Hydrogenispora ethanolica: one gene and its partners. The main gene of each other region encodes a partner of the protein of the gene in region 3 in a complex. Links are inferred from orthologs where the notes say so. Each region holds a gene or a part of one and is shown on either strand. Other genes may lie near its edges.

Evidence for each region.
Region 1: rny (region 3) and pnp share a complex: the UniProt entries of both Bacillus subtilis proteins name them as parts of the possible RNA degradosome complex. The link is inferred for Hydrogenispora ethanolica from one-to-one orthologs.
Region 2: rny (region 3) and pfkA share a complex: the UniProt entries of both Bacillus subtilis proteins name them as parts of the possible RNA degradosome complex. The link is inferred for Hydrogenispora ethanolica from one-to-one orthologs.

The regions. Positions count from the first base shown.
Region 1 is NZ_SLUN01000033.1:29,703-36,847, reverse strand. The notes cover bases 2,411-5,351. They hold pnp (polyribonucleotide nucleotidyltransferase), read left to right. Parts: upstream 2,411-2,785; coding sequence 2,786-4,918; downstream 4,919-5,351. Other genes in these bases: EDC14_RS20665 (FUSC family protein), read right to left, coding at 5,021-5,351; rpsO (30S ribosomal protein S15), read left to right, coding at 2,411-2,590. Outside these bases: EDC14_RS20680 (U32 family peptidase), read left to right, coding at 1-2,138; more of rpsO, read left to right, coding at 2,324-2,410; more of EDC14_RS20665, read right to left, coding at 5,352-5,911; EDC14_RS20660 (rhamnulokinase), read left to right, coding at 6,333-7,145. UniProt on the Bacillus subtilis protein: Involved in mRNA degradation. Catalyzes the phosphorolysis of single-stranded polyribonucleotides processively in the 3'- to 5'-direction. Necessary for competence development in Bacillus subtilis.
Region 2 is NZ_SLUN01000034.1:4,772-11,805, forward strand. Bases 2,250-5,079 are described here. They hold pfkA (6-phosphofructokinase), read left to right. Parts: upstream 2,250-3,089; coding sequence 3,090-4,070; downstream 4,071-5,079. Other genes in these bases: EDC14_RS20890 (galactokinase), read left to right, coding at 2,250-2,864; EDC14_RS20900 (galactose ABC transporter substrate-binding protein), read left to right, coding at 4,780-5,079. Also shown: EDC14_RS20880 (DeoR/GlpR family DNA-binding transcription regulator), read left to right, coding at 1-392; galT (galactose-1-phosphate uridylyltransferase), read left to right, coding at 579-1,580; more of EDC14_RS20890, read left to right, coding at 1,692-2,249; more of EDC14_RS20900, read left to right, coding at 5,080-5,751; EDC14_RS20905 (sugar ABC transporter ATP-binding protein), read left to right, coding at 5,846-7,034. UniProt on the Bacillus subtilis protein: Catalyzes the phosphorylation of D-fructose 6-phosphate to fructose 1,6-bisphosphate by ATP, the first committing step of glycolysis.
Region 3 is NZ_SLUN01000028.1:53,633-60,656, reverse strand. The notes cover bases 2,109-4,928. They hold rny (ribonuclease Y), read right to left. Parts: upstream 4,374-4,928; coding sequence 2,844-4,373; downstream 2,109-2,843. Other genes in these bases: EDC14_RS19230 (regulatory protein RecX), read right to left, coding at 4,556-4,928; EDC14_RS19240 (hypothetical protein), read right to left, coding at 2,238-2,774. Also shown: EDC14_RS19250 (stage V sporulation protein S), read right to left, coding at 637-897; EDC14_RS19245 (TIGR00282 family metallophosphoesterase), read right to left, coding at 1,233-2,018; more of EDC14_RS19230, read right to left, coding at 4,929-4,996; recombinase RecA, read right to left, coding at 5,003-6,046; thpR (RNA 2',3'-cyclic phosphodiesterase), read right to left, coding at 6,162-6,722; EDC14_RS19215 (competence/damage-inducible protein A), read right to left, coding at 6,759-7,024. UniProt on the Bacillus subtilis protein: Endoribonuclease that initiates mRNA decay. Initiates the decay of all SAM-dependent riboswitches, such as yitJ riboswitch. Involved in processing of the gapA operon mRNA, it cleaves between cggR and gapA.

The DNA of each region.
Region 1 (7,145 bases), on a different replicon or contig from region 3:
AAGGCGCTCAGTTTCTGCAGGAATTGGGAGTACGGCGGGTGGTTCTGGCACGGGAATTGGCCGAACCTGAGGTCGCGGCCATTGCTGAAACCGGCGTGGAGGTCGAGGTATTTGTCCATGGCGCATTATGCATTTGCTACTCGGGACAATGCTTGATGAGCAGCATGATTGGCGGCCGGAGCGGAAATCGGGGCCGCTGTGCCCAGCCATGCCGCATGGAGTACCGTCTGGTGGCGGATGGCGAGGTAGTCCCCGTGAAGGGCCAATATTTGTTATCTCCCCAAGATATTGCATTGGTGACGCTCCTCCCCGAATTACAACGCTCCGGTGTGCGTTCCTTGAAGATCGAAGGCCGGATGAAGCGGCCTGAATATGTTTATGCCGTGGTCAAGGCTTACCGGAAAGCGCTGGACCGGTACTATCAGGATCCCGCGAGATTCGCCGTTGGAGACGTCGATCTTCAGGAGCTGGCCGAGGTCTTTAATCGCGGTTTGACCACCGGTTATTTCGGCGGAAACCGGAATCAGGCTTTGATGAGTTTTACCCGCCCGAATAACCGCGGTATTCAATTGGGCCGCATTCAGAAGGTTAATCCGGCGCAGGATAGGGTCACGCTCAAATTGGAAGCAGCCTTAAACCGCGACGATATTGTCGAGGTCTGGGTGAGTCAGGGCGGGAGAGTTTCCGCTACGATTAAGGAGCTGCAAAGCGCCGGTGGCCAAGTCCTGACGGAGGCTCCTGCGGGGACGGTAGTCAGTTTGGAGATTCCGGGCCGAATCACCCCTGGCGACCGCGTCTTTAAAGTTTATTCCGCCCGAGTGGATGCCCAAACCCGGCAAGTCCTCGATCGCGAAAACGAGTCATTCCAGATTCCTTGCACCGTCCTGGTGTCCGGCCAAAACGGGATGCCCTTGCAAGTCGTGTATCAAGACGAGGCGGGGAATCAGGGCATTGCGTCCTCGGAAATTCCGCTGCAACCCGCGCGCAACCGTCCGTTGACGGAAGAAGTGCTCCGGGAGCAGCTTGGGAGATTGGGGAATACCAATTTTCGCCTCGCCGGACTCCGGTCGGAACTGGCTCCCAATCTGATGCTGCCTTTGAGTGAACTGAATCAAGTGCGTCGCCAGGCGACGGAACAATTGGTCGCGGCCCGGCTGGCGCCGTTTCGCCGTGAACCGCTGCTTTTAAAAACCCCGCTGTTGCCGGAGTCAAAACCGGAACGGCAGCGACGGAATGCCGCCCACCCCGTTTTGAGCGTTTGGGTGGCCGATCTTGAAGGCGTACGGCAAGCGATTGCCGGCGGAGGGGATCAGATTTATATCGGCGGTGATGAGCTGACCGATTTTCACTGGTCTGCCGAAACGCTCCGGAGCGCGGTGGCGCTGGGAAGGGAAAACCGCATTCCCGTGGTGATCGGCTTGCCCCGGATTCTACGGGAGGGGCAACGGACCTTATGGCGCCAGCAGTGGGAGATGGCCCTCGCCGCCGAACCCGATGGCCTGATGGTTTCCGACCTCGGCGGGCTTCAGTTGACCTTGGGGGAGAGCACCGCTGCAGTTTATATCAATTATCCGCTGAATCTGTTTAATCGGTGGGCTGTGGAAAGCCTGGTCAATCCGCGCATTCGTCAAGTCTGCCTCTCCCCGGAGCTTTCTTTGGAGCAGTTAAAGCAATTCTATTATGCCAACCGCTGGCCGCGTCCGGAATTAATCGTCCAAGGGCCTCTGGAACTGATGGTATCCGAGTATTGCCCCATCGGTTCCACCATGGCCGGGGGAAAAGCTTGCGGGCGTCTTTGCCGTTCCCGTCAATACGCTTTGCGCGACCGCATGAATTTGGATTTCCCAATCCGCACCGATCAGTTTTGCCGGATGCATTTATTGAATAGCAAGGATCTCTGTTTGCTCGGCGATTTGCAGCAGCTTATCCAGCTTCCGGCTCCGGTCTTCCGTTTGGAAATGAAGTCTTTTCCCGGAAAGGACGTAGGAAGCTTCGTGGCGGGCTACCGGAGCGTATTGGATTGCTTGAGCCAGGATCTTGGCGATCCTTCCAAAATCGCCGAGCCGCTGATCGAGGATTTCAAGAAACTGACCGGCCGGGGCATTACCAAAGGGCATTATTTTCGGGGGGTTGAATAGATATATTTAGTTTACACCCTTCCGAATTTATGGTAAAATAATTGTGGTTTGCGGCCGAAACATTTATCGTTTCTGCGCTTCCCTGTCGGATTTTCTTCCGGCGGAAAACCCTTGACTGGGAGTTCCGAAGCTCCGACGTAACCCTCGGTCAATGGCGTTTTGATTTTTGATGAGGAGGTGACATCATGCTGAACAACGAACAGAAACAAGAGATCATCAATAAGTATCGTCTGCACGAAGGTGACACCGGTTCGCCGGAAGTTCAAATTGCGATTCTTACCGAACGAATCAACTATCTGACTGAACATCTGAAGGTTCATAAGAAAGATCACCATTCGCGCCGCGGTTTGCTTAAAATGGTCGGTCAGCGTCGCGGACTGTTGAATTATCTGTCGGATAAGGATATTGAACGCTATCGCGCCATCATTGAACGACTGGGTCTCCGAAAATAAATGTTTGGAAAAGCGGGTTACCCGCTTTTCTTTCTATTTACAGGGTATACTATGGAATAAGCAATTTCATTGTACCGTATTGTACCCTGGGCGCGCCGCAATTTGGTTTTGGCGCGTCGCGGATTCCCGCACCGAAAGTTAGAACGAACGAACGAATCCATCCCGTAAGGGGTTTCGTAGGAGGGATTGAAAAGAATGCAAACATGGGAAATGAATTTGGCGGGCAGGACCTTATCGATTGAGTACGGCCGCGTCGCCAAACAGGCGAGCGCCGCTGTATTGGCCCGTTATGGCGACACGGTGGTTCTCGTGACCGCGGCCATGGCCGCCAAGCCTCGCGAGGGAATCGATTTCTTCCCGCTCTTGGTGGATTATGAAGAAAGGTTATACGCCGTTGGCAAGATTCCCGGAGGGTTTATCAAACGGGAAGGTCGTCCGCCGGAGAGCGCGGTTCTGGCCGCCCGGATGATTGACCGGCCGATCCGGCCGCTCTTCCCCGAGGGTTTCCGCAATGATGTCCAGGTGGTGGCGACCGTCTTATCGGTGGAGCCCGATAACGAACCGTCGCTGTTAGCCATGATCGGCGCCTCGGCCGCGCTACATATCTCGGATATTCCGTTCGCCGGACCGATCGGCGGCGTCAAAGTGGGCCGGGTCGACGGCAAATTGGTCATCAATCCGACGGTCGCGCAAATGGAGAAGACCGACATGCAGATCACGGTGGCCGGAACCAAGGAAGCCGTGATGATGGTGGAGGCCGGCACCAACGAGATCACCGAGGATGACGCCCTGGAGGCGATTCTGTACGGGCATTCGGTCATCCAAGAGATTACCGAATTCATCGAGAAGATCCGCGCCGAAGTCGGCAAACCCAAGATCGAAGTGAACATTCACGAGCCCAGCCCGGAGTTGAACGCTCAGGTGCGTGAGTTTGCCACCGCCAAAATGGTGGCAGCCATTAAAACCGACGAGAAACTGGAACGGGAAGCTCTAATCGAGGAAGTCAAGGAAGCCACCCGGGCTCATTTCAGCGAAACGCTGGATACCGAGTACGCCGCGGCGGTCAAGGATATCGAAGAGATCCTGGAGAGCATCGTTAAAGAAGAAGTCCGTAAGATGATTGTCATCGACAAGATCCGTCCCGACGGCCGGGGTTTGGCGGAGATTCGTCCCATCACTTGCGAAGTCGGGATCCTGCCCCGCACCCACGGATCCGGCCTGTTTACCCGCGGCCAGACTCAAGTTTTGACTGTCTGCACCTTGGGCCGGGTCAGCGAGGAACAGATCCTGGACGGTCTGGGCGAAGAGGAATCCAAGCGTTATATTCATCACTACAATTTCCCGCCTTACAGCGTCGGAGAAGTACGGCCCTCGCGCAGTCCCGGACGGCGTGAGATCGGCCACGGCGCTTTAGCGGAACGGGCCCTGTTGCCGGTGATTCCCAGCGAAGATTCTTTCCCGTATACCATCCGTCTGGTTTCGGAGGTTCTCGAGTCGAACGGTTCGTCCTCCCAGGCTAGCGTCTGCGGTAGCACCCTGGCGCTGATGGACGCCGGCGTCCCCATCCGCAAGCCGGTGGCCGGCGTGGCCATGGGACTGCTCAAGTACGGCGATGACTTTACCATTCTGACCGATATCCAAGGCATGGAAGATCACTTCGGTGATATGGACTTCAAAGTCGCCGGAACCAAAGACGGGATCACCGCCATCCAGATGGACATCAAGATCAAGGGTATCGGCCGCGAAATTCTGAAGCAAGCGTTGGCCCAGGCCCGCGAAGGCCGTCTGTTTATTCTCGGCAAGATGCTGGCAGCCATCAGCGAACCGCGTCAAGATCTTTCACCGTATGCGCCGCGCATCATCACTTTTGACATCGATCCGGACCGGATCCGCGACGTCATCGGACCGGGCGGCAAGATGATCCGCAAGATTATCGAAGAAACCGGCACCGAGATCGACATCGAGGATGACGGCCGCGTCTTTATCGCCGCGGTGGACGCAACCGCCGGCTCCAAAGCCCAAGAGATGATCAAACGTCTCACCAGCGATGTGGAGATCGGCGCCACCTATCTCGGCAAGGTCACCCGGTTGATGAACTTCGGCGCTTTTGTGGAGGTATTGCCGGGCAAGGAAGGTTTGGTGCACATTTCGCAATTGGCCAAGGAACGCGTGGCCAAGGTAGAAGACGTGGTCAATGTCGGCGATGAGATCATGGTCAAAGTGATCGAAATCGACAAGCAGGGCCGGGTCAATCTCTCGCGGAAAGCGTTGCTGATGGGCGACGAGGCCCAAGCGCCGCAACCGACGCCACAAAAAGTAAATTCTTAACCTCGGAATGCTACGGGGTGAAGTTTCCGTTTTATTGAATAAAACGAAGGAGGGCTGTTGACAACGTCGACAGTCTTTTTATTTTGGCTTCTTTGGGGGATTTCACCGAAGTCCCGGGGCGGACTCAATCCTGCGGGAGATCTGCCCGTAGCGGGCCAAAAGTTGCCGGACGTGATAATTGTAGACAATCTCCGCCTCGCCGGATCCGGCTGGCCCTTCCGGAAGAGCGGGGCTTTCGAAGAGGGCCCGGACCCGGCCGCGATTGTCATCATCCAGGCCCAGGGGCAAGGGCAGTTCCTGGATGGCCTGCAGATCATTGAGTAGATTATAAAAGAGGTCGATGGTCTCTTTGAGGCGTCCCCAATCCTCGGCATTTCGCTTCAGGTAACGCAGATCCTCGTGAAAAGCCAGCAACTGCCGTTTATAAGCCGAGATTTCCTTGCGATAAACGGAGAGATTGCTCATCTCTCCGGCGATGAACAGTTTTTGCAGCAGCTCTTTGGTTTTGTGGAGCAGTTCGTGGCCGCCTTGGATGGTCTTGGTCCAATGATTGGGCGGCATGAAGAAGTGATTGACGAGAATCGCCACGGTCACGCCGATAAAAGTGTCGAGCAACCGGTTCAAGCTGTAAAAAACGGGGCTTCTGCCTTCCAAGTTCAGCATGATGGCCAGGAAGACGATCCCCGCGATCGCAACGGCTTTATTCCAGCGGAGGGAATGGCAGATGTAGATGACGATCACGATGCCGATGCCGCAAAGGAGAGCATTGCCCGGCTGAATTAGGGCGCAGAGCATTCCGATGGCCGCTCCGACACAGGTTCCGAGCATCCGGTTCTTCCCGGCGTGCAACGAGGCGGTGATCGAACTCTCCATCGAGATGATCGCGGCGATGGCGGCATAAAAGGGATACTCCAGCCGGAGCAGTCTGGAAATGAGAATACAAATGCCCACCGCCAACGCAGTTTTAATATTCCGCGGTCCAATCCGCTTCATCTTCATTTCCTCCCGGTTGCCCCCCAGACATTTTCGCAATGACTCGCAGGTATAGTATGTATTATAAGATCTTAAACTTCTCGCTATCAAGCAATTCGACCAATCCTCAAAATAAATTTACAAAACTTATGATTTTTTCAGTATGGCTGAAGTTCGAATTGGCTTGCCGAAATCATCATGAAACCCGAACCATTATAATCAACCATGACCTCCGGAGCGATCCTGGCACATTAGGACGAACTGAGTGAATAGAGCTTTTGAAATTTGTCTTCACAATTTCAATTTATTGAAGGAAAAATTCTACACGAGGGGAATTATTATACGAACTGCTGTTTAAGGTCGGTCCCGCTCGAAGCCCTAGGAGCACTTTTTTGAAGGGGCCTGCCTGGGATTGAAAACGGATCAATGGGGGTACAATGCAATGGAAGAAACGCTTAATTTATTGGCGGTCGATCTGGGGGCTGAAAGCGGCCGGACGATCCTCGGCCGTCTTGAGGGAGAAAATTTGACCCTGGAGGAAGTGAACCGCTTCCTGAATGAACCGGTCTATCTGGGCAGGCATCTATATTGGGATCTCCCCGGACTGTTGCGGGAGATCAAAAAAGGGATGCGGTCAGCCTATCAGCGAGCCGGGAGTCTGAACGGAATCGGGGTGGATACTTGGGGGGTGGACTTCGGTTTGCTCAGCGCCTCCGGGGAGTTGCTGGGCAATCCGGTGCATTACCGCGACAGTCGTACCGACGGGATCATGCCCCGCTTCTTCGGCAAGGTCCCGCAGGCGGAAGTTTATCGCCAAACCGGAATTCAGATGATGCCGATCAATACCTCGTGCCAACTGCTGGCCTTGAGCGAAGGACATCCGGAACTGTTGGAGTGCGCCGCCAGCCTGCTGTTCATTCCGGGACTGCTTACTTACTTCTTGAGCGGTGTGAAGGCCAATGACACCACCATCGCTTCCACCTCGCAACTGTATAATCCGGTGGTACAGGATTGGGCTTTTGACCTCATCAAGGGACTCTCTTTGCCGCGGTCGCTCTTCGCGCCGCTGGTTCAACCCGGAACCGTGCTGGGCGAGTTGACGCCGGATACTGCGGCGGAGTTGGGAATGTCGGCCAAGGTGATCGCCATCGGCGGCCATGACACCGCCTCGGCGGTGGCGGCGATTCCCGCGACCGAGGATCCCTTCGTCTATATCAGCTGCGGCACCTGGTCGCTGATCGGGACCGAACTGCGT
Region 2 (7,034 bases), on a different replicon or contig from region 3:
TGAATATCGCTCTCATCCTGGAGGATAACCCCGACATCACTACAGTGGTCACGGGCGGAACGCTCCGCGCCAAACAGCATTCGCTGGTCAACCCTTACGCGGAGTTGATTCTGGAGAAGATCAACGCCGATCTGGCCTTTATCGGAGTGAGCGGCGTGGCGGCCGATTATGGATATACCAATGTCAATCTGGCCGAAGCCGAACTGAAGTCGCTATTTTTTCGCAAAGCCCGCCGCCGGATCGTCTTGGCGGACTCCAGCAAGATCGGGAATGTGGCCCGGGCCAAGGTGGCCGACCTGCTGGAGGCGGACCGGCTGATCACCGATCGCTCCGCCAATGCCGAGGAGGTAGCCCGCCTTCGCGAACGCGGTCTGGAGGTTCAGCTGGTGTAAGCCGGCGTTCCATAAATAATGAGGTGAATAGATTGGAGCAAGCGCAAGCCGATTTCGTCAAAAAAACCATTACTCTGCCGGATGGGCGGTATATGGTGCTTTATGATTTCGCCCCCATTCCGGGCGGCGGAGGCGAAGCAAAACCGGGACCCAACGCGGCACCCGCAGCAAAGGAGCAATGACTGAATGTCCGAACTACGTTGGCACCCCTTTCTGGAGGAATGGGTCATTACGGCGACCCACCGTCAGGAACGTACTTTCATGCCGCCGGCCGATTATTGTCCGCTTTGTCCCACCCAGCCGGGTGGATTTCCAACCGAGATTCCCCAGTCCGAATTCGATATCGTGGTCTTTGAAAATAAATTCCCGTCCCTGCAGCAGAACCCCCCGGAACCCAGCGTGGCTCCGACGCCGTTTTCTCCGGTCGCGCCGGCCCGGGGCATCTGTGAAGTGGTTGTCTACTCTCAGGAGCACCGGAGTTCTTTGGCGACGATGCCTTGGCCCAAAATTGAGAATCTGATCCGGGTTTGGCAGGATCGCTATACCGACCTGGGGGCCAAGGATTATGTCCAATATGTCTTGATCTTTGAGAATAAAGGCGAACCGGTGGGCGTAACCCTGCACCATCCCCATGGCCAGATTTATGCTTTTCCGTATATCCCGCCGAAGATCGAAAAAGAACTGGCCGCCTCCGGGAAATATTATCAAAAGACCGGGAAATGCCTTTTCTGCGACACCGTCGCGGACGAACTCTCCGACGGCCGGCGGATTGTCCTGGAGAGCGAGAAGTTTGTGGCTTTCATCCCGTTCTTCGCGCGGTACCCCTATGAGGTGTACCTGGCTCCGAAACGGCACCTGGCTTCGTTCGCCGAATTGCAGGCGGACGACCGCCGCGATCTGGCCTTGATCCTGAAAGCGTTGTTGCTGAAGTACGATAAGCTCTTCGACTTTTCGTTCCCGTATATCATGGTGATTCACCAGGCCCCCACCGATGGCGGGAGCTATCCCGATTATCACCTGCATTTTGAGTTTTATCCGCCCCATCGGACCGCCACCAAGCTGAAGTATTTGGCGGGAGTGGAGTCCGGCGCCGGCAGCTACATCAATGATACGCTGGCCGAGGAGAAAGCAGCCGAACTCCGGGCTATCGGGCCGCAAAGCGTGGCGGAGATTTTGGATCTGAAGTGAACGTGGCCGTAGCGGATCGCCTGCCTCGGCGGCCCGCAGGATGGCCCGGAACCGGCTGGGCATGTCGGTCCGACAGGATTCCGAGTATATCTGAGATAAAGGGTGTCAGAGATGAATCAAAAGCTGCGCAAGACAGTAGCCGAACAATTGGTACGAACCTTCGGGCCGGGGGAGCCGCTGATTCTGGGCCGGGCGCCGGGGCGGGTGAATCTCATCGGAGAGCACACCGATTATAATGATGGTTTCGTCTTCCCGATGGCCCTCGATTTTGAGATCGTGGTCGCGGGGCGGCGGCGCGCCGACCGGACCGTCCGGCTTTTGGCGGTCGATCTCCGGGAGAAAGTGGAGTTTTCGCTGGCCGAGCCGATCGTTTTCGATGAGCATTTCGGCTGGAGCAATTATCTGCGCGGCGTTCTGAAGCTGTTGCAGCAGAGCGGAGCGGAATTGCCAGGAATGGAACTGGCCTTTGCCGGAGACGTTCCCTTGGGGTCGGGCTTAAGCTCGTCGGCTGCCTTGGAGGTGGCGACGGCCATCGTCGTGCAGCGGATGACCGGCTTTGGGATCGAGCGTCCCGCCCTGGCCAAACTCTGTCAGCGGGCCGAGAATGAGTTTGTGGGAATGAACTGCGGCATTATGGATCAATTCATTTCGATGATGGGGGAGCAGGATCACGCGCTTTTCCTGGATTGCCGGTCGTTGGAATACCGGCAGATTCCGCTGGAATTGGGAGCGTACCGCATCGTGGTCTGCCACAGCGGCGTCAAGCATTCCTTGGTCGAATCCGAATACAACCGCCGCCGCCAGGAGTGCGAGGCGGGGGTGCGGGTTCTGGCCGCTCATTTTCCGGAAATTAAAGCCTTGCGCGACGCCCGCCCCGAACAGCTTGTCGCTTGCCAAAACGAACTGGATCCGGTGGTTTACCGCCGTTGTCGCCACGTGATCTCCGAGGACGCCAGGGTGCTGGAGAGCATTCAGGCGTTGAATCATGGAGATTTGGTCCGCTTCGGCCAGATGATGAATGAATCCCACGATTCATTGCGGGACTTGTACGAAGTCAGCTGCTCGGAGATCGATCTGCTGGTGGAGCTGGCCCGCCAGGTTCCGGGAGTCCTGGGAGCGCGAATCACCGGCGGCGGCTTTGGCGGCTGCACCGTGAATTTGGTGGCCGAGGAAGCGGTGGACCGTTTTACGGAACGGATTTGCCGATTATACCGTGAAAAGACCGGGATCGATGCTCGGATCTTTATCAGCAAGGCGGCGGACGGCGCTCAGATTATCGAGTAGCCTTTTGAATAGGACCGCGGGGTTATCCCTTTCGATAACGAACCAATCCGTAAGCAACATTGAGCGCAACTTAGAAGCCATGTGATAAAGTCTTTTGAATCGGAAATCAGCTTGCAAAAAGGTTTAAAAAAGACTTTATCATTTGCTTCATGCAATCGCTGTGACTCTTCCGGCTTTTAGCCGGGTTTATCACAGCTCTTTTAGAAGGTTAGGTGATGAAAAACGATGAAGATTGGGGTTCTAACGAGCGGCGGCGATTCGCCGGGAATGAACGCCGCGATCCGGGCGGTAGTCCGGACGGCGCTGTATCATGGTTGTGAAGTCTTTGGTATTAAACGCGGTTACAGTGGTCTGTTGTCGGGCGAGATTATCCCGCTCGATTCGCGGGCGGTCGGTGATATTTTGCAACGCGGCGGCACGATCTTGCAATCGGCCCGTTGCCCGGCGTTTAAAACCGCCGAAGGCCAGGCGTTGGCGAAGGAACAATTGCTGAAGATGGGCTTGAACGCTTTGGTGATCATTGGCGGCGACGGTTCGTTCCGCGGCGCTCAGGACCTGAACAAGATGGGCTTTCAAACGGTCGGACTCCCGGGAACCATCGATAATGACATCGGCTGCACCGACTATACGATTGGTTTTGATACGGCGGTGAATACCGTGTTGGACGCGGTGAATAAGATCCGGGACACCGCCTCCTCCCATAACCGGGTCTATATCGTGGAAGTGATGGGCAAACTCTCCGGCTTTATCGCCGCTGCGGCCGGTTTGACCGGTGGGGCCGAATCGGTGCTGGTTCCCGAAATCCCCGCCGACCTGAATGCATTGTGCGCGAAGATCAGCCGAAGCTTACATGAGGGGAAGACCCATAGCATCGTCCTGGTGGCGGAAGGGTTTTACGGCGATCCGGTCGACGCCGATCAATCGAGCGCCTTCAAAGTCGGCCGTTTTGTGGCCCAGCATACCGGCTGCGAAACGCGGATTACCGTCCTCGGTCATATCCAACGGGGCGGTACGCCGACTTTCTTTGACCGTAAGATCGCTACGCTGATGGGGGCCAAGGCGGTCGAACTGATCCTGGCGGGCGAGACGGAGAAGATGGTTGGAATCGTCAACGATAAGATCGAAGCATTCGATATGGACGCGGCGATCGGGGAACGGAAACAGGTCGATCCGCAGTGGCTGGATTTGATCCGCATTCTCTCCTAGACTTAGCAAATCGGGCTTTTTTAGAGATGCGGCTTTTAGAGGACCTAACAGCTGATGTTGCATAAAGTCTTCGGATGCAACATAAGTTTTTAAGCTGATATTCATTGGCTGCTCCGAACGTCAACCTGTTCACGGAGTTTTGAAAGCGAGGAAGGTTCCTCGTTTTTCCGAACCCGTGATTCAGGAATCACGGTCCGGCGCGGCGGTTCAGAAAAATTTTCAATCTCAACTTGGTGCCGCGTCTGTCGAATCAGAGGCAAGTCCCTGGTTGGACCGGCGCAGTAAATCACTCCACACAACTGAGAAATAGCGAATTACTGAAAGTTCTGGTTTCTCATCGATGATTGGAACTGGAGATTTCCGTTGTTCTTAGGCATTTTCTGAGTAGGGTGTTACGGTTGGTTTTCTAGCGGCTGAGTTGAGAAGAGGAATGGAATATCGTCCATCGCAAAAATTTGAAATGCCCAGGGCTTTCAAATGGGTGGCCAGTTCCCATGAAAATTTTTTGAGCCGGAATGAATGTCAGCTTTTTATTTTTGGATTGAGACGAATTGATAGAGTGCTGCATGATTAGTTTAATAGAGAGCTCTGAGTTTGAGGACCGAAGGGGGGCGATCGAACCGAAGTTGGTTATGTATGGGGTTCATATCGAATAACAAGGGAGGCTAAAAAATTGAAACGAGCAATCATCTACACGCTGGTAGCAGTCATGGTATTGTTAGTGGCGGGAGCCATCGGCAGCGCGGCGAGCAACCTCACGATCGGGTGCGCGATCTATAAGTTCGACGACACCTTCATGACCGGAGTGCGCAACGCCATCCTTGGCGCAGCCGAAAAGAAAGCCAAAGTCGACATGGTCGACAGCCAGAACTCGCAGCCGACCCAGAACGACAAGATCGACCTCTTCATCACCAAACGCGTCAACGCCCTGGCGATCAACCCGGTCGACCGGACCGCCGCCGGCGTCATCATCGACAAAGCCAAACGGGCCAATACCCCGGTCGTCTTCTTCAACCGGGAACCGTTGCCCGAAGACATGAAAAAATGGAACAAAGTCTACTACGTCGGCGCCAAAGCCGAACAATCCGGCACCATGTCCGGACAACTCCTGGTCGACTACTGGAAAGCCCATCCCGAGGCCGACCGGAATAAAGACGGCGTCATGCAGTACGTCATGCTCAAAGGCGAACCCGGCCACCAAGACGCCGAACTGCGGACCAAATACTCCGTCAAAGCCATCGAAGACGCCGGCATTAAAGTCCAGAAAGTCGCCGAAGACACCGCCATGTGGGACCGGGTCAAAGGCCAGGAAAAGATGGCCGCCTTCCTAGCGGCCAATGGCGACAAAATTGAAGCCGTGCTGGCCAACAACGACGACATGGCCCTCGGCGCCATCGAAGCCCTGAAAGCCGCCGGATACTTCAAAGGCAGCAAATACATGCCCGTCGTCGGCGTCGACGCCACCGCCCCGGCCTTAAAAGCATTGGAAGAAGGGACCCTGCTCGGCACCGTCCTCAACGACGCCAAAAACCAAGGCAAAGCCACCTTCAACCTGGCCTACGTCCTGGCTCAAAAGAAAGTGCCGACCAAAGCCAACACCGGCTACGCCATCACCGGCGGCAAATACGTCTGGGTCCCGTACCAAAAGATCACCAAAGAAAATATGGAAGACGCGAAATAACCACGTCCGGTTCGAAACCTCAATCCCAACGCGAGGGGGCATTCGCCCCCTTGCTTTCTACTATCAACAACCGGACCCGTAGGGGGGCGAATCAATGAGTGACCAACCGATCCTCGAAATGAACCAGATCTCCAAAGAATTCCCCGGCGTCAAAGCGCTGGACGAAGTCAGCCTGAAAGTGCGGGCCGGCACCGTGCATGCTCTGATGGGCGAGAACGGCGCCGGCAAATCCACCCTGATGAAATGCTTATTCGGACTCTACCGGCCCGACGCCGGCCAGATCATCCTAAACGACCGGCCGGTCGAGATCGAAAACCCCAAAATCGCCCTGAGCCACGGCATCTCCATGATCCATCAGGAACTGCATCCCGTGCCCTACCGCAGCGTCATGGAGAACATGTGGCTGGGACGGTTCCCCATGAAAAACTACGGCCCCATCCGGCTCGTCGACCACAAAAAAATGTACCGGGACACCCAGGAACTCCTCCACAGCCTGGACATGGAGATCAACCCCGGCACCATCGTCGGCAACCTCTCCGTCTCCAAAGTCCAATCCATCGAGATCGCCAAGGCCGTCTCCTACGACGCCAAAGTGATCATCATGGACGAACCCACCTCCTCCTTAACCGAAAACGAAGTGGAACACCTGTTTCGAATCATCCACGACCTCAAGCAGCGCGGTGTTGCGATCATATATATCTCCCATAAGATCGAAGAGATTCTCCGGATCGCCGACGAAGTCACCATCATGCGCGACGGCAAAACCGTCGGCACCTGGGTCGCCGCCGAACTGACCACCGATCTCATCATCTCGCGGATGGTCGGCCGGGACCTGACCCACCGCTTTCCCGAGCGCCACAACGTCCCCGGCGACGTCGTCCTGGGAGTCCGGCAGCTCCGCTCGCCCCAGGTCAAATCATTCCGGGACATTAGCTTCGAACTCCGCAAAGGCGAGATCCTGGGTATCGGCGGACTGGTCGGCGCCCAGCGCACCGAACTCATCGAAGCCTTGTTCGGCCTGAGAGCCATCGTCTCCGGCCAGATCACCCTGAACGGCCAGCCCCTGCGGCTCAAATCGCCGGTCCAAGCCATCAAACACAAGATCGCCTTGCTCACCGAGGAACGCCGGGTCACCGGCATTTTCCCGGTGCTGTCGGTGCTGGAGAACACCCTCATCGCCAATCTCGGCAAATATATCAAATTCGGGCTGTTAGACGACAAAACCCGTCGGGAGGACGCCGCGGACAGTATCAACCTGTTGCGCATCAAAACCCCGTCCCTGA
Region 3 (7,024 bases):
TAAAAGTCGTTGCACTAGAAGCCATGTGATAAAGTCTTTCGAAACGGGAATCAGCTTGCCAAAGGAATTAAAACGACTTTATCCCTTGCTTCTCTGAGCTTTTGTGTTCACCCTGGCCTTCGGACAGGGTTTATCACAACGCTTTTAGGAATGCAAATCTTAGTTAAAAAATTTATTTCATCCTATATAGGGGAGTCTTTTTCAATTACTTAGAATTTCGTCCCGGCCGGCTTTTTACCTCTAAGTAATTATCGCCAGGATATCAGGCTTGCTGGAAATGGGAGGGGCATTTCTCCAGGGGAAGACATAAGAATCAGGAGAGAAAAACGGAAGAATACACAGGAAACCATTTTGGACCATTGAATCGCCGAAACTTTCATTTTATTGGGCCATCATTCAAAACCACTTTGCGATCACCCGCTTTCGATTGGCGATCTTATAAAACCTTGTGACGCCTTGCAAAACGGAGCGGGAGACGGCAAAGTCCTTTCGGCCGGCGTGACCGGTGATTCTCCGGACCGGCGACTTTTTGCCTCTCAAAGCGGGACGGTTCAGCCCCGTAGCGCAACAAAAAAGATGGAGAAAATCCCCATCTTCCAAGACAATCTTTTGTGGAGTACTGCGTACATTGCTGAATTATTTTGGTTCTACGATCAGCTTAATCGCCGTCCGTTCCTCACCATCGATGGTGACCTCGGTAAAAGCAGGAATACAGACCAAATTGATGCCGCTGGGCGCTACAAAGCCGCGTGCGATAGCCACTGCTTTGACGGCTTGATTGATAGCACCCGCGCCGATCGCTTGAATTTCAACGATGCCTTTTTCGCGAATAATTCCCGATAATGCCCCGGCCACTGCGTTCGGACTGGATTTCGCCGACACTTTCAACACATCCATTTTTGTCCCTCCATACTTTGCTAGGTTCCGTACTTGGTACGTATTCAATGTAAATTTATTTGCTGCTATTAATAATATGAATGTTAGTTCAGACAATTGCTAATTTCCGGCCGTTACTACCTCATCAATTTCGGTCACGTCTCGGAAATCATGGACCGCAGGAATCGGCGGACCCGTACCGGCCTTCATGTAGCCAATGGATTGTCAGAAGCCATGTGATAAAGTCTCTTTCCAAACGATTCGACTGGCAAGAGGATTTCAAAACGACTTTATCACTTGCTTCTCTGAGCTTTTGTGAACACTCCGACCTTCGGACGGGGTTTACCACAACGCTTTTAGTTCTCCAGGTCTTGCCGGATCCTTTTGATCTGTGTCGTCCTCCCGAATTCATCCACTTCCAAAAGCACGGCGTTGAAAGCAACCGGTCCCTCCGCCACTTCGAACCGGACGGGCCGTTTCGTTTTAAACTTGGTAATCACCAATTCGGAATTGATGCCCAAAACCGAGTTGATCGGACCTGTCATCCCGACATCGGTAATATACCCGGTCCCCTGCGGAAGAATTCGCTCATCCGCGGTGGTGACATGCGTATGCGTGCCCAGTACCGCCGAGACCCGCCCATCCAGGTACCAACCCAGGGCGATCTTTTCGGAAGTAGCCTCGGCGTGCATATCGAGGAGCACCAAATCGGTCTTGCGCCGCAGATTGGTCACGATCTCATCGGCCGTCTCGAAGGGACAACGCAACGGCTCCAGAAAGACCTGCCCCAGCATATTCACCACTCCGACCAGGACTCCTTTATCCGTTTCCGCCAGATAATAGCCCTGTCCCGGCGTTCCCTTGGGGTAGTTGGCCGGCCGGATTACCCGCGGCTCATGCTCCAGGACATTATAGATATCCCGGTTGTCCCAGGTATGATTGCCCATGGTAATCACATCAATGCCGCAAGCCAGAAGCTCCTTGGCGATATCAAGCGTGATTCCGAAGCCGCCGGCGGCATTCTCGCCGTTGGCGACCACCAGATCGAGTTCCTCGGACTCGATGAGGGAAGGCAGGCAAGCCTTGACAGCCTTCCGGCCCGGCCGGCCCTCAATATCACCAATAAATAATATCTTCAGCAAACAAAGTCCTCCATCTCAATCGGAACCAACCCGCGATCTGCTATCGCTTTCAGATTATTCCAAATTTTCACTTTTTATATACTGGAAGCACCGCCAGCATACAAACGGGGGTTACTGTTCTGCAGCATCCCCCCGTCGCTTGGCACAAATCTATTTTGCAAAACTTTGCTCACTTTTTGCCGGACAACGGACTTTCCGACGACAGAAGCGCTTTGCGTCTCATTTGTGAAGATTGGCCCGGTTAAAGACCATCACCCGGCCTTCTTCACGGAAGCCGATCAACCGTTTTTCCTGCTGGGAATCTTTCAGGTCCTCGAGCATATGGTCGATCATTTCCTCCTGAAGCAATACATCCTCATCCTGAACCGCCTCTTCCTGGTCAAGGAGGAGATTGCCTTCGAAAAACTGATGGACAACGCCGATGATCAGGCCGATCTCTTCTTGGCTCAATGAATCGATATCCCGCAAAATCTCAAGGAAGGTCAGATTGTCACACTCGGTGAAACTGATCTCGGTCTGCAATTGTTTCCTGCCCTGCAAGTCCGAGATCGCGCCCAGGCTCAGGGCCATTCCTTCCTTGAATGCTTCGAATTCGCCGGCGTCCAGGGTTTTGATCAACATAAAGGAAAACTGCAATGTCTTCTGGTCCGGGTCATACCGGACCGTGCCGATCTCGGGGTAACGTACCAATAAGAAAGCTATCAGACTCATGGAATTGGAGAAGGACTCGCCTTCTTTCCAGAAGATGCCTTTCATGTTTCCTCCCCCTTCCAGACCTCTTCGTTTATTATAGAGTTTTAAACGGCGTTTGGTGCTATTCCCAAGTTATTTCGCATAATCGACCGCTCTGGTTTCGCGGATGACAGTCACCTTGATCTGACCGGGATATTCCAGTTCATCCTCGATCCGTTTGACGATCTCCCGGGCGATCCGCACTGCGTTCAGGTCATCGATCCGGTCCGGTTTGACCATGATCCGAATCTCCCGTCCGGCTTGAATCGCGTACGCTTTTTCGACCCCTTCAAAAGAGTCGGCGATCTTCTCCAGTTTTTCGAGACGCTTGATATAGGTCTCCAAAGTCTCACGGCGGGCGCCCGGCCGGGCCGCCGAGACCGCATCGCAAGCTTGCACCAGCACCGCCTCTACCGAGGCCGGTTCGACATCGCCGTGATGAGCGGCGATGGCATTGACGATGAGCGGGGTCTCCCGGTATTTCTTGGCGAGATCCGCGCCGATGGTTACGTGGGGTCCTTCCACTTCATGATTGACTGCTTTGCCGATATCATGGAGCAATCCGGCGCGCTTGGCAAGAGTCACATCGGCGCCGAGCTCTCCGGCCATGATGCCGCACAAATGGGCGACCTCAATGGAGTGATTCAAAACGTTCTGTCCGTAACTGGTCCGGTACTTCAACCGTCCCAAGAGTTTTACCAGTTCAAAATGGAGCCCGTGAATGCCCGTTTCAAAAGTGGCCCGTTCGCCCTCTTCCTTGATGATGGCGTCCACTTCTTTCTGGGACTTTTCCACCATCTCTTCGATCCGGGCCGGGTGAATCCGCCCGTCCACGATCAGTTTCTCCAACGCCAGGCGGGCGACTTCGCGGCGAATCGGATCAAATCCGGAGAGGATCACTGCCTCGGGCGTATCGTCGATGATCAGATCGACCCCGGTCAAGGTCTCCAGCGCCCGGATGTTCCGGCCCTCACGGCCGATGATCCTGCCTTTCATCTCATCGTTCGGCAGCGCTACCACGGAAACGGTGGCCTCCGCCACATGATCCGCGGCACAGCGCTGGATGGCGAGAGAGATGATCTCCCGGGCTTTCCGGTCGGATTCCTCTTTTGCTCTAGCCTCCAAATCGCGGATCTTAATGGCGACCTCTTGTTGGATCTCTTCTTCCACATCCTTGAGCAGGAGCGTCTTCGCTTCCTCCGTGGTCAAACCCGAGATTCGCTCCAATTCATGACGATGCTTCTGATGGATTTCCTGAACTTCGTTTTTCAACCGTTCGACTTCGGCATCTTTTTTGGTTAAGGCTTCCTCTTTCTTCTCTAAAACTTCGTATTTCCGATCAAGGGATTCTTCCTTCTGTAAAAGTCGTTTCTCCAAACGTTGAATATCGGCACGACGCTCGCGGTTTTCCCGTTCGAGTTCGTTTTTTACCTTTAAAGCTTCCTCTTTCGCCTCAAGCAATGCCTCGCGCTTAATCGACTCGACTTCCTTGTGGGCTTCCTCAATAATCTTACGCGCTTGTTCCTTCGCTGATTCGACTTGAATTTTTCCATAAATATACGCGGCGGCAAACCCAAGGACTGAACCGATGATGATTCCTAAGAAATATTGGATGCTAATCACCTCCTATAATTTTAGCTCTTTCAAAACAGACTTCTGAAAGCGAAGTCCTTGCGATAATGATCGGATTTTTCGGATTTTAGAGAAGAAAATTCACTGCAAAAATAAATACAAAACAAGCCGAGTAAGAACTCGGCTTTTGTTCTGTCCTCAATAGATCATTGTAAACATTTTTAGATAGTGTGTCAAGGGGTAGATATCTCCTGAAAACACCGCCCAATCGTGTGTTCGGCGAAACCGGCCCGGGCTAATTTCTGACATTCCTTGACTCCAATCTCCCCGGCTCCAGCCCGTTTGGCCAGTAAGGTCCGGGCGATAATGATCTCGTCGGCATCGGAATAGTGCTCACCCAGTAATTCGGAGATCAGTTCCCGGGCGATCCCTTCGGCGGCCAGGTCCGCTTTGACATAGGCACGGCTCTTCAAACGGCGTTTCAGCAACTCAACCCGGGCAACACCGTAAGCGCGGTCGTTCAGATAGCCCCAACCGGTCAAACGTTCCAGACAAGCGGCAATCTCCGCCGCCTCAAAACCCATCTTGCTTAAGCGCTCCCGCAGCCGCCGCTCCGAATAGGGTTGCCTGCCGATCAACCGGAGCGCCGCATCCATGGCCGTCCGTTCCTTCACGGCGCGTTACTTCCCTTTGGCGGGCGCCGCAACCGATTCCGGCTTGACTTCGGCGTCTTCGCTGAGCAAGCCCACGGCGATCCGGATCTTCTTTTCGATCTCCGCAAACAGCGCCGGATCCTTCTTTAAAAACTCCCGCGCCGCTTCACGGCCCTGGCCGATCCGGGTCTCGCCGTAGGAGAACCAGGCGCCGCTCTTGTTGATGATATTGCGATCCACCGCCATGTCCAGAACGCAACCGGTCTTGGAGATGCCTTCACCGTAAATCATATCGAACTCCGCTTCCTTGAAAGGCGGCGCCACCTTGTTCTTGACCACTTTCACCTTGGTCCGGCTGCCGATGATGTCCGAACCTTGTTTCAAGGTCTCCACCTTGCGGACTTCCAAACGGATTGTGGAATAAAACTTCAGCGCCCGGCCGCCCGGCGTGGTCTCGGGGTTGCCGAACATGACGCCTACTTTTTCGCGGATCTGGTTGATAAAGATGGTGATGGTATTGGATTTGCTGACGACCGCGGTCAGCTTGCGGAGCGCCTGCGACATCAGACGGGCCTGCAATCCGACGTGGGAATCGCCCATTTCCCCCTCGATCTCGGCTTGCGGCGTCAATGCCGCCACCGAGTCGATGACGATCACATCCACCGCGCCGCTGCGGACCAAGGCCTCGCAGATCTCCAGCGCCTGTTCGCCGGTGTCCGGCTGGGAGATGAGGAGATTGTCGATATCCACGCCCAACTTTTTGGCATATAGCGGATCCAACGCATGCTCGGCGTCGATGAAGGCGGCGATTCCGCCCAGCCGTTGCGCCTCGGCCACCATATGCAAGGCCACCGTGGTTTTACCGGCCGATTCCGGCCCATAGATCTCCACGATCCGGCCCCGGGGCACGCCGCCCACTCCCAAGGCCAGATCCAGGGTGAGCGCGCCGGTGGGAATCACTTCGATATTCAACTTATCGGCACTTTCGCCCAGTTTCATGATGGAGCCCTTGCCGAATTGCTTTTCGATCTGCAATAATGCGACTTCCAACGCCTTTTGTTTATCGGACAAAGCTAGAAACCTCCTTTGGTTACTGCGTGAGTGACATCCTGCTTAAGAATGGATCAAGAACGTTTCCAAACATATGTTCTGATTCAGTATAACAAACCCGGTCTCCGATGTCAAATTAAGAATGGTTTCCTTTTGCTCCAAAGGTCAGGTCGGCTATCGAGCGATACGCCGGACCCGCCGGCCGCAATTGGCTCTCGATCAACGAGAAGCCGGTCACCAGGGTCCCTGCTCGCCAAAGGGGATTGGCAAAGGAAATGGTCCCCGGCGAGTGGGTTTTAGCCCGGGCCACGGTCAGGTGAGGCTTGAATGGTTTGTCCGCCGGGCCGAAACTCCGCTCCCGGCAGGCGTTTTCCAGCCGTGCCGCCAATCCCGTCAATTCCGCCGCACCTTCCGCCAGGCCGAACCAGAACACCCGGGGCGGCCCGGCCGGCGGAAAGAAGCCCGCCGTACCGAGGCGCATCGTAAAAGGCCTCATCCTCCGGGCCTCCTCTTGCAACCGCAAGCGCAGCGGCCCGACAGCCGCCCTGTCCACCTCGCCCAGAAACCGTAACGTAAAATGAAGATTCGCCGGACTCGTCCATTTCCAATCCGGACTCTCCGGACTGAGCCGGCGGATGAAGACGGCGACCTCCTCCCGCTGCTCCGGCGAGAGCCAAACTCCGATAAAAAGCCGCATATTCAACTCCAAGCAACGTAGATTCCCCGAGATTTCCTAGCTCCGCAGCGCCTGCCAAAGCAGCGCCAGTCCGGCCTGGGCCGCCGATTCTTTGTTGCCGATCCGGTCGAGCGGGAAGATCCGCCGTTCGACTTGGCTGTAACCAGGCAAGTCCACCCCGAGATAGACCAGGCCGACCGGTTTTTCCGCCGTTCCGCCGCCGGGACCGGCGATCCCGGTGGCCGAAAGTCCAACCTCCGCGCCAGTCAGCCGGCGGATTCCCGCCGCCATGGCCCGGGCCGTCTCCGGACTGACCGCGCCAT